DNA from 3 places in the Bradyrhizobium sp. S3.7.6 genome. Region 1 is predicted to be linked to each of the others. Evidence: predicted binding sites of a transcription regulator. Region 1 holds the regulator's gene; each other region holds the start of a gene.
The links. The regulator PhoB, encoded in region 1, activates phosphate uptake and scavenging genes when phosphate is short. The targets are predictions, from matches to a motif close to TGTCATNNANCTGTCAT.
Positions count from the first base shown of each region.

Region 2: ACVJ5M_RS05165 (DUF2794 domain-containing protein) is a predicted target of PhoB. The motif match lies at 1,944-1,960, and genes of this name have one in related genera.
Region 3: ACVJ5M_RS29435 (acetoacetate decarboxylase) is a predicted target of PhoB. The motif match lies at 2,758-2,774, and genes of this name have one in related genera.

Region 1 is NZ_JBSSEQ010000001.1:350,463-355,171, reverse strand. Features, by position in the region: gene pstC (phosphate ABC transporter permease subunit PstC) at 1-478, shown strand, start outside; gene pstA (phosphate ABC transporter permease PstA) at 480-1,325, shown strand; gene pstB (phosphate ABC transporter ATP-binding protein PstB) at 1,322-2,143, shown strand; gene phoU (phosphate signaling complex protein PhoU) at 2,155-2,871, shown strand; gene phoB (phosphate regulon transcriptional regulator PhoB) at 2,887-3,594, shown strand; gene ACVJ5M_RS01750 (GcrA family cell cycle regulator) at 3,830-4,342, opposite strand.
Region 2 is NZ_JBSSEQ010000001.1:1,082,407-1,087,115, reverse strand. Features, by position in the region: gene ACVJ5M_RS05175 (Bax inhibitor-1/YccA family protein) at 1-528, shown strand, start outside; gene ACVJ5M_RS05170 (GNAT family N-acetyltransferase) at 832-1,359, shown strand; gene ACVJ5M_RS05165 (DUF2794 domain-containing protein) at 1,508-1,879, opposite strand; gene ACVJ5M_RS05160 (DUF1223 domain-containing protein) at 2,492-3,268, opposite strand; gene acnA (aconitate hydratase AcnA) at 3,486-4,709, opposite strand, start outside.
Region 3 is NZ_JBSSEQ010000001.1:5,948,239-5,952,947, reverse strand. Features, by position in the region: gene ACVJ5M_RS29450 (TadE/TadG family type IV pilus assembly protein) at 1-155, shown strand, start outside; gene ACVJ5M_RS29445 (type 1 glutamine amidotransferase domain-containing protein) at 273-1,073, opposite strand; partial or broken gene ACVJ5M_RS29440 (patatin-like phospholipase family protein) at 1,545-2,718, opposite strand; gene ACVJ5M_RS29435 (acetoacetate decarboxylase) at 2,939-3,721, shown strand; gene ACVJ5M_RS29430 (transporter) at 3,837-4,709, shown strand, end outside.

The DNA of each region.
Region 1 (4,709 bases):
CGCGATCTTCGCAGGCCCGCCGTCCTATCTCAGCCTGTTCAACGCGGCGCTGATCCTCGCCATCATGGTGCTGCCCTTCATCACCTCGATCTCGGTCGACGTGTTCAAGACGGTCCCGCCGGTGCTCAAGGAAGCCGCCTACGGCGTCGGCTGCACCACCTGGGAAGTCGTGCGCAGCGTGGTGATCCCCTACACCCGCGTCGGCGTCATCGGCGGTGTCATGCTGGCGCTCGGCCGCGCGCTCGGCGAGACCATGGCGGTGACCTTCATCATCGGCAACTCGTTCCGCATCTCGTCGTCGATCTTTGCCCCGGGCACCACGATCTCGGCGGCGATCGCATCGGAGTTCGCCGAGAGCGACGGCCTGCACCAGTCCGGCCTGATCCTGCTCGGCCTGCTGCTGTTCGTGCTGACATTCTTCGTGCTCGCGGCTGCACGGTTGATGCTGATGCGTCTTGAAAAGAAGGCGGGGAAGTAACATGAACCCGATCTACGCACGCCGCCGCCGCATGGACATCGTCATCCGTGTGCTCTGCCTGGCTGCCGCTGCCTTCGGCGTCACATGGCTCGCGCTGATCCTGATGACGCTGCTCTACAACGGCATTGCCGGCCTGAACCTGGAGCTCTTCGTTGCGGACACGCCGCCTCCGGGCTCGACCGAGGGCGGCCTGCGCAACGCCATCGTGGGTTCGATCATCATGACCGTGCTCGGCGTCGGCATCGGCGCGCCGCTCGGTCTGTTCGCCGGCACCTATCTCGCCGAGTACGGCCGCAACGACCGCCTGACCTCGGTGATCCGCTTCATCAACGACATCCTGCTCTCGGCGCCCTCGATCATCATCGGCCTGTTCATCTATGGTGCGGTGGTGGTGCCGATGCGCGGCTTCTCGGCGATTGCCGGCTGCCTCGCGCTTGCGGTGATCGTCATCCCGGTGGTGCTGCGCACGACCGAGGACATGCTGCTGCTGGTGCCGAACGCACTGCGTGAGGCGGCCTCGGCGCTCGGCCTGCCGCGCTCGCTGGTGATCAAGCGCATCGCCTATCGCGCGGCGCGCTCGGGCCTCATCACCGGCGTGATGCTGGCCACCGCCCGCGTCGCCGGCGAGACCGCGCCGCTGCTCTTCACCGCGCTGTCGAACCAGTTCTTCAGCCTGGGTCTGAACAAGACGATGGCGAACCTGCCGGTCACCATCAATAATTTCGTGCAGAGCCCCTACGCCTACTGGAAGCAGCTCGCCTGGAGCGGCGCGCTGCTCATCACCCTGACCGTTCTTGCCCTGAATATTGGCGCGCGCATTCTGAGCGCCGAGAGGACCGCAAAATGAGTGATCTTTCCGTATCGATGAGCGCGGCCGGTGGTTTGCCCCAGGCGCCGGTGCTGCCCGAAGCTCCGGCCAAGGTGACGGTGCGCAACCTCAATTTCTATTACGGCGAGCACCACGCGCTGAAGAACATCAATCTGGCGCTCGGCACCAACCGCGTCACGGCGTTCATCGGCCCGTCGGGCTGCGGCAAGTCGACCCTGCTGCGCATCTTCAATCGGATGTACGACCTCTATCCGGGCCAGCGCGTCACCGGTCAGCTCATGCTCGACCAGACCAACGTCCTCGACCCCAAGCTGGACCTCAATTTGCTGCGCGCCCGCGTCGGCATGGTGTTCCAGAAGCCGACGCCGTTCCCGATGACGATCTACGAGAACATCGCCTTCGGCATCCGCCTTTACGAGAAGATCTCGAAGTCCGAGATGGACGACCGCGTCGAGAAGGCGCTGCGCGGTGGCGCGCTGTGGAACGAGGTCAAGGACAAGCTCAACGCCTCCGGCCTGTCGCTCTCCGGCGGCCAGCAGCAGCGCCTCTGCATCGCCCGCACGGTCGCGGTGCGGCCCGAGGTGATCTTGTTCGACGAGCCCTGCTCGGCGCTCGACCCGATCTCGACCGCCAAGGTCGAGGAGCTGATCCAGGAGCTGTCCGAGAACTACACGATCGCGATCGTCACCCACAACATGCAGCAGGCGGCGCGCGTCTCCGACAAGACCGCCTTCATGTATCTCGGCGAGCTGATCGAGTTCGACGACACCAGCAAGATCTTCACGTCGCCGACCGACCGGCGCACGCAGGATTACATCACCGGCCGGTTCGGCTGAGGAGACGGAACATGGGTTCTGAACATACCGCAAAGGCCTTCGACACCGACCTCCAGGAGCTCACGCGCCTGGTCGCCGAGATGGGCGGCATCGCCGAGCGCATGATCGTCGATTCCGTCGACGCGCTTATCCGCCGCGACGTCGCGCTCGGCCAGCGCGTCGTGACCATCGACGCCGAGCTCGACGCGCTCCAGAAGAAGATCGAGGAGCGCGCCGTTCTCACCATCGCGCGCCGCCAGCCGATGGCGGTGGATCTGCGCGAGATCGTCGGCGCCATGCGCGTCGCGACCGATCTCGAGCGGATCGGCGACCTCGCCAAGAACATGGGCAAGCGCGTCGCGGCGCTGGAGACGGATTTCCATCCGCTCAAGCTGTTCCGCGGTCTGGAGCACATGACCGACCTCGTGCAGCAACAAGTCAAGTCGGTGCTGGATGCCTATGCCGCGCACGATCTGCCGGCGGCGATGGCGGTGTGGAAGGGCGACGAGGAAGTCGACGCCATCTGCACCTCGCTGTTCCGCGAGCTCCTCACCTACATGATGGAGGATCCGCGCAACATCTCGTTCTGCATCCATCTGATGTTCTGCGCCAAGAACATCGAGCGCATCGGTGACCACGCCACCAACATCGCCGAGACCGTGTTCTACATGATCGAGGGCCAGGCGATCACCGACAAGCGGCCGAAGGGCGACATGACGACCTTCGCCACGACGGTCCCGAACACTTAAGGAGCGACGAACACCATGGGCGCACGCATTATGGTGGTTGAGGACGAGGAAGCTCTCACCGAGCTTCTCCGCTACAACCTCGAAGGCGACGGCTATGACGTCGAGACGGTGATGCGCGGCGACGACGCCGACACCCGCCTCAAGGAGCACATCCCCGATTTGATCGTGCTCGACTGGATGCTGCCGGGCCTCTCCGGCATCGAGCTGTGCCGGCGGCTGCGCACCCGGCCCGAGACCAAGCAGCTCCCGATCATCATGCTCACCGCGCGCGGCGAGGAGAGCGAGCGGGTGCGGGGCCTTGCGACCGGCGCCGACGACTACATCGTCAAGCCGTTCTCGGTGCCGGAGCTGCTGGCACGCGTGAAGGGCCTGCTCAGGCGCGCCAGCCCCGAGCGGCTCGCCACCGTGCTCGCCTATGGCGACATCGAGCTCGACCGCGACAAGCGCCGCGTGGCGCGCTCGGGCCGGCCGATCGATCTCGGTCCGACCGAATATCGCCTGCTGGAGTTCTTCCTGGAGCATCCCGGCCGCGTGTTCTCGCGCGAGCAGCTGCTCGACAGCGTCTGGGGCCGTGACATCTACATCGACGAGCGCACCGTCGACGTCCATATCGGCCGCCTGCGCAAGCTGCTCAATCTCGGCCGCGAGCAGGACCCGATCCGCACCGTCCGCGGCGCGGGCTACGCACTGGACGATCGCTTTGCGAAGGCGGAGCAGGCGTAGCTCGGTGAGCTGCGGCCACACTCTCGGTGTCGTCCCGGACAAGCGCAAGCGCGGGTCCGGGACACCCACAGCGAGCGGTTATTTTGTGAAAAGGTAACTCCGAGTCCCCGTAGCCACATCTTGCGGTGGTTAAGGGTCCCGGATCTGCGCGCGCTCGAGGCGCGCTTGTCCGGGACGACATCGGATTTGTTGAGCCGCCATCGTGTGACGGCTCCTTTCTGAGCTCAGAACGACTTCAGCGCGGACCCGGCTTCGCCGGCGCGCGCCGGCGATCGGCCGCGGGCTGATACGCCACGCGCGAGTGCTGGGCGCAGTAGGGCAGGCCGGAGAGCGCCTTGCCGCCGCAGAAGAAGAAATCCGGGCTCGAGGGATCGCCGACCGGCCAGTGGCAGGTGGCCTCGTTCAGCTCCAGCAGCGACAGCCGCTGGCTCATCGGCACGACGTTGTCGTAGGTGACCGGTTCGGCCTCGACCTCGACTTCGAAGGCCTGCGCCAGCGCGGTGTTGCCGCGCGCGATCGGGCGTGTCACCCGCATCATGTGCTGGGCGGGGCGCGCCTTGCGCGGCCGCGGCGCTGCCGATGAAGGGCTCTTGGCGCGGCCCGACAGGCCGAGCCGGTGCACTTTGCCGATTACGGCATTGCGGGTCACATTGCCGAGTTCAGCGGCGATCTGGCTGGCCGAAAGTCCGGCCTCCCAGAGCTTTTTCAGCTGCTCGACGCGATCATCCGACCAGGTCAAAACGGTCATTGCACCCTTTCCTTCGCCGGCGCCTGCCATCCTGGCGGCCGCACGGCGAATGCCTAAGCTTCGAAAAACCCGTGCCGCCAGAATCCCTTAAGGCTCGCCGGGCGCACCAGATGCGCCCGAACGCTTACGCCGGTACATGAGGACTTCGAGGATCAGAACTGCTGCACGAGATGTCGTATCTGACAAGCCAAACGCTACAATATGGCGTGACTCACGCGCAAGAGTCCGCCGACTCGCTTCCACATGTTCCGTGGCGGAAATACGCAAAATCGCCACCGCAAGACTACGGATTCTGCGTTTCGCGAGGCTTTCCGGGCGGCATTGACACCGGTTTCACCAGGCATAAGATAGTCAGGCGTGCCGCCCT
Region 2 (4,709 bases), 730 kb from region 1:
CTGTTCATGCTCGCGCCACTCGCGATGGTGTTCGTGATCTCGGCGGGCATCAACCGTCTCGCCCCCTCGACCGCGCAGATCCTGTTCTGGGTGTTCGCGGCGCTGATGGGCATCTCGCTGTCCTCGATCTTCCTGGTGTTCACGCACACCTCGATCGTGCGGGTGTTCTTCATCACCGCGGCCACGTTTGGCGCACTGAGCCTCTACGGCTACACCACCAAGCGTGATCTGACCGGGATGGGCTCGTTCCTGTTCATGGGCCTGATCGGCATCATCATCGCGAGCCTGGTCAACCTGTTCCTGGCGAGCACGATGCTGCAGTTCATCGTCTCGGTGGTGGGCGTGCTGGTGTTCGCGGGCCTCACCGCCTGGGATACCCAGCGGCTGAAGAACGACTACATCTACGGCTACGCCTCGGCCGGCGGTGACATCGCAGAGCGTGCGGCCATCACCGGCGCACTGTCGCTGTACCTGAACTTCATCAACCTGTTCACGCTGCTCCTGCAGCTCCTTGGCCAGCGCGACTAAGCGCTTCGACGAGAGAACGGATACGAACCCCGGCCGAGAGGCCGGGGTTTTTGTTTGGGCCGGGATGCGCGACGCCCCCCCGCTTGTCATCGCCCGCCTTGTGCGCAATTGCGCACTGGGGCGGGCGATCCAGTACGCCGCAGCGGCTCGGTTCTAGCCGCGCTGTCTCGGAGTACTGGATGCCCCCCTGCGCGGGGCATGACAGCGGAGAAGATTGGAGGGCTGCTGCGCTGGCAATGACGGAGCATGGGGAAGCGGCGTTGCCCCTTCCAGTGACCGCGGGAAGGCTCTAATCTCGCCGCCATGTCCGCACCTGAGATCAGGCCCGCCATTGAGGCCGACCTTCCCGCCATCACCGCCATCTACAAGCAGGCCGTCCGCGAGGGCACCGCGACATTCGAGCTGGCGCCGCCGGATCTGGCCGAGATGACGCGCCGCTACCGCGCGCTGATCGACGGCGGCTATCCCTATTTCGTCGCCATCCTCGATCGTAGCGTCGCCGGCTATGCCTATGCCGGCGCCTACCGACCGCGGCCGGCCTACCGCTTCACGGTCGAGAACTCGATCTATCTCGATCCCGCGTTCCACCGCCGCGGCATCGGCTCATTGCTGCTGGACCGGCTGATCGCTGAATGCGAGGCGCGCGGCTTCCGCCAGATGATCGCGGTGATCGGCGATTCCGCCAATGCCGGCTCGATCGGCGTGCACACGCGCGGCGGTTTCAAGATGATCGGCACGCATCCCAATGTTGGCCTGAAATTCGGCCGCTGGCTCGACACGGTGATGATGCAGCGGGATCTGGGCGAGGGCGCGAGTACGGTGCCGAAATAACCTCGGTCTCGTAGGGTGGGCAAAGCGACTTGTCCGCCGTAGCTCGGAGAGCGAAGGCGGAAGCGTGCCCAGCATGCCCGGTGATTGAGGAAAGATGGTGGGCACGGCGCGGTGCGCCTTTGCCCACACTACGGCACCGTCCGTAAGGCTAAACCACCGCCAATTTTCGATCGATCACCAGCAGCACGCGCTCGAGCTCGTGGCCGCGGCGCAGGATCAGGCCGGTCGCCGAGATCACGCTGTACATGCCCTGCTTGCGCGCCAGCCGCGGGTCCTTCTCGATGCGATAGATCGGCACCTCCGAGGCGCGGCGGAAGACCGAGAACACCGCGCGGTCCTTCAGGAAGTCGATGGCATAGTCGCGCCACTCGCCGTCGGCGACCATGCGGCCGTACAGGTTGAGGATGCGGTTCAGTTCCAGCCGGTTGAATGTCACCCGGTTGGGTTGGGCATTCGCAGCGGTGGGGCGCGCCACGGCGCGCTGCTCGCTCGGATCGGCATCCTCCGGCGTCAGACTCATCGAGCGCCTCCTCATCTCGCGGCATGATCGCATCCGCGAAGGACCGTCCCCGGAACCGCGGATCATGACAATTGCATGATCGCGCCAACTGTTCCCCGCCGCAAGGGGCTCTTCACTCAACTGATTGAATCGGGTGCGAATCGGAGCACACGCAGGAGTGGAATTCTGTCGCGGCAAACCGTCACGGGATCGTTAGAAGGAATCTTGATATCGCCGCTTTTCCGCCAAGCGCCTGCCGCCCTGCATTGCGAAAAGACCTGTGTGCGTTGACCCGGTCCTTTCGGTTCCGGATTCCTCAGCCCCCAGCCCCCCGGGGCCGTCAGGATCGGGTCTGTACGCGCGACAAGGAGGGCCAACGCAAGTTGGTCCTTTTTGGTTTGTGCCGAGATGTTTCCGGCACGACCAACTTCTCTCTGATTAACGCGAAGACAACTCTCACCCCTCATCGTGGGGAGCCGCGAAGCGGTGACTCGCAGGATGAAGGCCGCGCTGCATCAGCCGCGCCTGCATGGTTCTCGCGGCGATGCGTAGCATCGTCCGCCTCGCGCGCGAGGGCGCGCTCCTCACCATGAGGCGTGAGAGCGAGTGCGACGTTGGCGAGAGAGATCGGATCTAGTGCAGCGACGTGTACGCCGCGCCAAGCATCGCACCCGGCTTCTCACGGCTGCCGTCCTGGACATAGACCACAGCGCCGTCGACGCCGTCGCGCGTGAGATTTTCCAACGGCACCGTCCAGCTTTCCGGACGCCCGTTCCAGTCGCCGACCTTGAGCAGGTTGCGCACGACGTTGTGATAGGTGATCTGCTGTCCGCGATTTTCGCCGCGGCTGATTGCGATCGGCACCGATTTCGTGATCGAGCAGATCCAGACCTCACCGTGCGAGACCGCCGACTCCTTGCTCGCCGCCACCGACACGTTGATCTGCTTGCCTGCAAGCGACATCGTCACCGGCACGCTCATTACGCCTGTGCCGTTGTCGGTCTTGCCGATCGCGCTCTCGATGCCGGCGCGATCGCTGCCGATGACATGCGTCGAACCGTTGACCACGACTTGCGGCGTATAGACCTCGCGGTCGCCGCGCATGCGCGAATAGGCGCGCTGCCGCGCCGAGAAGCGCGAATCCGCAAGCGTGTCCTTCCAGCCGAGATAATCCCAATAGTCGATCGGCATGCTCAGCGCGATGATCGACGGGTCGTTGGAGAGATCGCCGATGACCTGGTCGGCGGGCGGGCAGGAGGAGCAGCCCTGCGATGTGAAGAGCTCGACTACGGCGCGAGGATCAGCCTCGGCGGGACGGATGACGGCGACGATGGCGCAGATACCAAGTGCTCCCGACCAGAGTGCACCGGACCAGCGCGAAACCAGATTAGAAGCCATCATTGCAGTCATGTTGAACGTCACACCTCGCACGCGTGGGGGAAGATCCTATCGCCTGATGGTCACCGTAGTCTTACGGGCATCGTACACTCAACCGTCCGGGGCGAGGTTTTCCGCCGGGCGGGACCATCGGACGCGTGTTCTAACGCACGAAGGCGGCCTTGTGATAGGCCGCCCTCGTTTAACCTTCTACTCACGTCGCGGTGAGCCACCGTTCACAAATTCGCGCTTAGGCCGCGAGCTTGCGCAGCACGTAGTGCAGAATGCCGCCGTTCCGGTAGTAATCGAGCTCATCCAGCGTATCGATGCGGCAAAGCAGCGAAACCCGCTGCAACGAACCGTCGCCGGAGACGATCTCCGCGGTCAGCTTCTGACGCGGCTTCAGGTCGCCGACCAGGCCGCGCAGCGTGACCTTCTCGTCGCCCTTCAGGCCGAGCGACGACCAGGAGGTGCCTTCCTCGAAGGTCAGCGGCAGCACGCCCATGCCGACCAGGTTGGAGCGGTGGATACGCTCGAAGCTCTGGCAGATCACGGCGCGGACGCCGAGCAGGCGCGTGCCCTTCGCAGCCCAGTCGCGCGAGGAACCGTTGCCGTATTCGGCACCGGCGAACACCACCAGCGGCACCTGCTCCTGCTGGTACTTCATCGCGGCGTCGTAGATCGACATCTGCTCGCCGTCGGGCCAGTGCTTGGTGAGACCGCCTTCCGGGATATTTCCGTCAGCGCCCTTCAGCATGAAGTTCTTGATGCGGATGTTGGCGAAGGTGCCGCGCATCATCACTTCATGGTTGCCGCGACGCGTGCCGTACTGGTTGAAGTCGGCCGGACGCACCTGGTGTTCGCTGAGATATTTGCCGGCGGGCGAGGTGAGCTTGATCGAACCGGCCGGCGAGATGTGGTCGGTGGTGATCTTGTCGCCGAACATGGCGAGGATGCGCGCCTCGATGATGTCGGTGACCGGCTCCGGCTCCTTCTTCATGCCGTCGAAATAGGGCGGGTTCTGCACATAGGTCGAGCTCATGTTCCAGCGGTAGGTCTCGCTCTCGACCGTCTTGATCTTGCGCCAGTTGGTGTCGCCCTTGAACACGTCGGCATACTTCTTCTTGAAGATCGACGCGGTCACGAACTTCTTCATGAAGGCGTTGATCTCCTTCGTCGTCGGCCAGATGTCCTTGAGGTACACCGGCTTGCCGTCCTTGCCTTCACCGAGCGGCTCGACGGCGAGGTTCTTGGTGACGCTGCCCGCAAGCGCGTGGGCGACGACCAGCGGCGGCGAAGCGAGATAGTTCGCCTGCACGTCCGGCGAGACGCGGCCTTCGAAGTTGCGGTTGCCGGAGAGCACGGCGGCCGCGACGATGCCGTTGTCGTTGATCGACTTCGAGATCTCCTCGGGCAGCGGACCGGAATTGCCGATGCAGGTGGTGCAGCCGAAGCCGACCAGGTTGAAGCCGAC
Region 3 (4,709 bases), 5.6 Mb from region 1:
TCGCCGGCACGGTGAAGCTGTCCGACAGCTATTACCTGTTCCCCCGCTGCTCGACGAACACCCCCGCCACGTCGAGTTTTCCCTATTACGACGTGAAATATCCGGCGGCGAAGACCTGCACCTGCGTGCAGCACTTGCAGCAGAAGACCTGTTAGTTTCACGGAACGCGGTCCGAAAGAAGCCGGATGCCGCTGAGGCACGCTTCCGTCCCGATTTCCTCCCGGCCCCTGTGCGCAATTGCGCACAGGGCCGGATGACATTGGAGTAGACGCTTACGCCGCCACAGTGGCGCGGTCGAGCGCTGCGATCAGCTTTGCCGCGATGGGATGGTCGGACCGCGGATTCTGGCCGGTGATCAGCTCGCGGTCCTCGACGACGTAAGGCTCGAAGTCGACGGCGCTTCGGCTGACCTCGGCACCCGCAGCTCCCAGCGCGTCCGGCATGGTGAAGTAGATCTTGCCGTGCAGGAACTGCTCCTCGATCGGTATCTCTTCCGAGGCGGTGAACACCGTCATCTTGTATCCCGCATATTGCCAGCCCTTGCCCAGCTCCGCGACCTTGGCCTTGTCGCCGGCGATCAGGGCGGCGCGATAGGCCTTGGCGTCGGGCAGGGTGGCCAGAGTTGCGATCGGTCCGTGGCAGAGCAGCGCCGTGATCTTCTTCCGTTCGTGGAAATATCGCAGAATCTTGCCGAGCTCGGGATCCTGCATGAGGTCGACGACCGGGCCCTGCCCGCCGGGGACAAAAACGGCGGCATATTGATCCAGTCCTCCGTCCACGATCGCGCGCAACGTATGGACGTTGGTCATCGCCGGGTCCTTGTCGAAGAAGTCGCGTCCCCGCCGGTAGGCCTTCTCGTCGCCGCCGAAATGGGCCGCATGATCGGAGGCCGGATCGATGTACGGTTGCTTGCCGTTCGGCGTCGCCAGCACCACCTCGTAGCCGGCATCGATCACGGCCATCGCCGGCACGACGGTTTCATTGAGGTATTGGCCGGTCGGTCCGGTGCCGCCGCCCTGGATTTCGATACGGGTGGCATTGGAGCCGACAACGAGCACTTTTCCTTTGGACATGGTGTCTCCTGCGATTTGCTTGATCGTCTTGCGGTTAGAACTTCATAACAATCCGGCCGACGCGAACGGCAACCTGCCGCGACGACCGTTCTGGCGTTTCAAGCAACGGCTGGAGCAGATCGGGCGGAGCACGCCGCTTCGCTCCGCAAGCTCGCCCCGAAGGCTCCTGCGGAGGGAATAATCTGTCGCTGTCGAAGAAGTAAGCGGCTTCGCTGACGGCGCGCAAGCCAGCCTCCCAACGTCATTCCGCGCGCAATTTAGGGGATGCGGCGCCGTCTGACCATGTGGCGCGATCGGCCTGGAGCGGATGCATCGTGCGATTTTGCAATGATGCCATCATGCTCCTGTTTTGCCCGACGAGTCAAGTTGACTTCGGTAAAACGTAAGTCATTGATCCGCCACGCGCCGGCTACTGTGCATGGGGTTGTTTTCGCAGTTTTTGTTTGGAGCGGTCCGTCTGAAGAGCGCCCGTTACGCGCTCTCCGTCTCCCGGTGCACGTCGTGCACCACGAGGCCCATGCCTTCCTCGGGCATCTTGATCCAGTCGCGGCGCTTCAGGGTGCGCTTGGTGTCCTCGTAGCCGCTTGTCCAGTGCTCGCGCATCGAGGTGCCCGAGAATTCGTGGTCCTTGGCGTCGCCCTCATAGGCCTTCTGCTGATAGATCAGGTGCAGGATCGCGATCTCCGGCATGTTGCGCAGGCTTGCCTTGAGGCTACGATCCTCGTCGGAGAGTTGCTCGTCCGGGACTTTCGCCAGGGCCTTGTAGAGCAGAACCTTGAGGTTGTGCGTGCGGCGGTAGACGTCGGTGTTGTGGCGCGTGCGCGAGGAATACATGATGTCCTTGTGGCGGGCCATTACGTCCTGGATCGAGCGCGGCAGCACGCCCCGTGCGCTGAACAGGTCGACCTGGAACACCAGCGAGTTGAGCGCATCCTCCTGGTCGAGCAGATGCTGGAGCGGCGTGTTGGAGACGATGCCGCCGTCCCAGAAATGATCGGTGCCGATCCGCACCATCGGCAGCGCCGGGGGCAGGGCGCCGGAGGCCATGATGTGCTCCGGCTCGATCTCGTCATGGGAGTTGTCGAAATAGATGAAGTTGCCCGAGAGCACGTTGACCGCGCCGACCGCGAAACGGACCTTCTTCTCGTTGATGAGGTCGAAGTCGACGAGCTCCAGCAGGCTCTCCTTCAGCGGCATCGTGTCGTAATAGCTGGTGGCGGTGCGCGCCGACCGGGCTGAACCAGGGATTGACCTGGTGCGGGGTGAAGAAGCCGGGCTGGCCCATCGCCGACGTCATCCACGCACTGGTGAGATTGCGCCACTGGCGGAAGATGTCGCCGTCGGGCGTGTAATGCCAGATCTTGCGATTGGTGATGCGCTCCCAGAAGATGCGCAGCGCCTCCAGCCGCTTCTCCGGCTTGTTGCCGGCGATGATGGCGGAGTTGATTGCACCGATCGAGACACCGCAGACCCAGTCGGGCTCGATGCCGGCTTCGTGCAGCGCCTGGTAGACGCCGGCCTGGTAGGCGCCGAGCGCGCCGCCACCTTGCAGCACCAGCGCGACGCGGTCGCAGCGTTCGGGGCGCCAGCCCCGTGCGGGAGGCTGATGCGTCTGATGAGCCGGTTGCGACGTGCGGGCGTCCATGGGTGCCTCCTAGCGTGGACCAAACGATTGCGTCCGGCAGTGACGGCGTGATGACAATTTCAGCGCCGATGCGTCGTCTGCATGCAGGCCGACCGCAGCGGAAATGGCGGGAGGTCGTGCGCCTGACGGAAATCCTTCACATCGCAGTCAATGACGGCGGCTAGCAATTTGCGGTCCAGGCCTGACGCCGCCGGGCGGGCACCACACACAGGAGATCAGGATGCGCAGGGAAGACGTGCTGAGACTTCCGTCCATGCCGGCGGCGGGGCCGAGCTATCCGGCCGGGCCCTATCGCTTCGTCAACCGCGAATTCCTCGTCATCACCTACGAGACCGATCCGGAGCTGATCCGCGCCGGCCTGCCTGAGCCGCTGGAGCCGATCGACCAGCCGATCGTGCACTACGAATGGATCAAGATGCCGGACTCCTCCGGCTTCGGCAGCTACACCGAATCCGGCCTCGTCATCCCCGCGCGCCTCAACGGCGAGGAGGTCAATTTCGTCTCGCAGATGTATCTGGATGATGATCCGCCGATCGCGGCGGGCCGCGAGATCTGGGGCTTTCCCAAGAAATATGCCCATCCGAAACTCGAGATCGTCAAGGACACGCTGACTGGCACGCTGGAATATGCCGGTCAGCTCGTCGCCATGGGCACGATGGGCTACAAGCACGAGAGCATGGCCGGCAACGGCGATCGCACCCGTGCGACGCTGTCGAAGACGCAGATCAATCTGAAGATGATCCCGGGCGTCGACGGCCGTCTCGAAGTTTGCCAACTCGTCGCGATCAACCTCATCGACATCGTGCCGAAGGGCTCCTGGATGGGGCCCGGCCGGCTGCATCTGGTGCCGCATGTCAACGCGCCGGTCGCGGATTTCCCGGTCCGCCGCTGCCTGGGCGCGCACCACTACATCGCCGATCTCACGCTGCCGTTCGGCCGCGTCGTGCACGACTACGTCAAGGAGGCCGAGGCGATGGCCGCGACGGGGCTCGCTGCAGAGTAGGGCGGCACCATCATCAAACTGTAACAAAGCCGTAATTGAGTACCCGCGAGAAGTCCGGAAGATGCCGTCAGCCATCTTCCGGAAGCGGGGCATTTGTTGACGGTTGGGGTTGGCCATGGCTGAGCCGGCGAAGCTTGTCAGCACGATATCGGACACCGTGCCCGTCATTCCCGGCCTGGTCTGGGCGTTCCGGCTGCACGGCGACGGCAGTGCCGAGGCGCTGCCGATCGACCAGCCGATCGAGTTCAGCCATGACGGCCGGCTCTGGCTGCATTTCAACCTGACCGATACGCGCGCACGACCCTGGATCGCGGCGTCACAGCTGCCGCCGCTCGCGCGTGACCTCCTGCTGTCCAACGACACTTTCCAGCAGCTTCACGTCATCGACCATTGCGTCTACGGCGTCTTCTCCGATCTCGTGCGCGACATCGACAGCGCGACGGAGGAGACCGCGTTCCTGCGTTTCGCCATGACCGAGCATCTTCTCGTCAGCGGCCGGCATCAGGCGCTGTGCTCGGCCGATGCGACGCGCCGCGTGCTCGAAGGCGGCTACCGCGTCGACAACGTCGCCCATCTCCTGGAAAAGATCGTCGACGAGGTCGCCGATACGCTGGACCGGATGGCGGACAAGCTCGGCCAGGAGATCGACGACATCGAGGAACGGATTTTGGCCGACGACGCCAAGCCGGAGATGCGCCGCAATCTCGGCCGGCTGCGCCGGACCTGCGTCAGGTTGCATCGCCAGCTCACCGGCCTGCGCGTGCTGTTCCACCGCCTCGATCAGAAGAACACCGATCATCTCGCGCCGGCCTTGCGCATTCACGCCGGCAAGCTGGCGCAGCGGCTGGACGGGCTCGATCACGACATCGTCGAGCTCCGCGAACGCAGCCGCCTGCTCGAGGAGGAGCTGCGCTTCAAGAACGAGGAGGAGAGCAACCACCACCTCCACACGCTCTCCATCGTGACCTCGCTGCTGCTGCCGCCGACC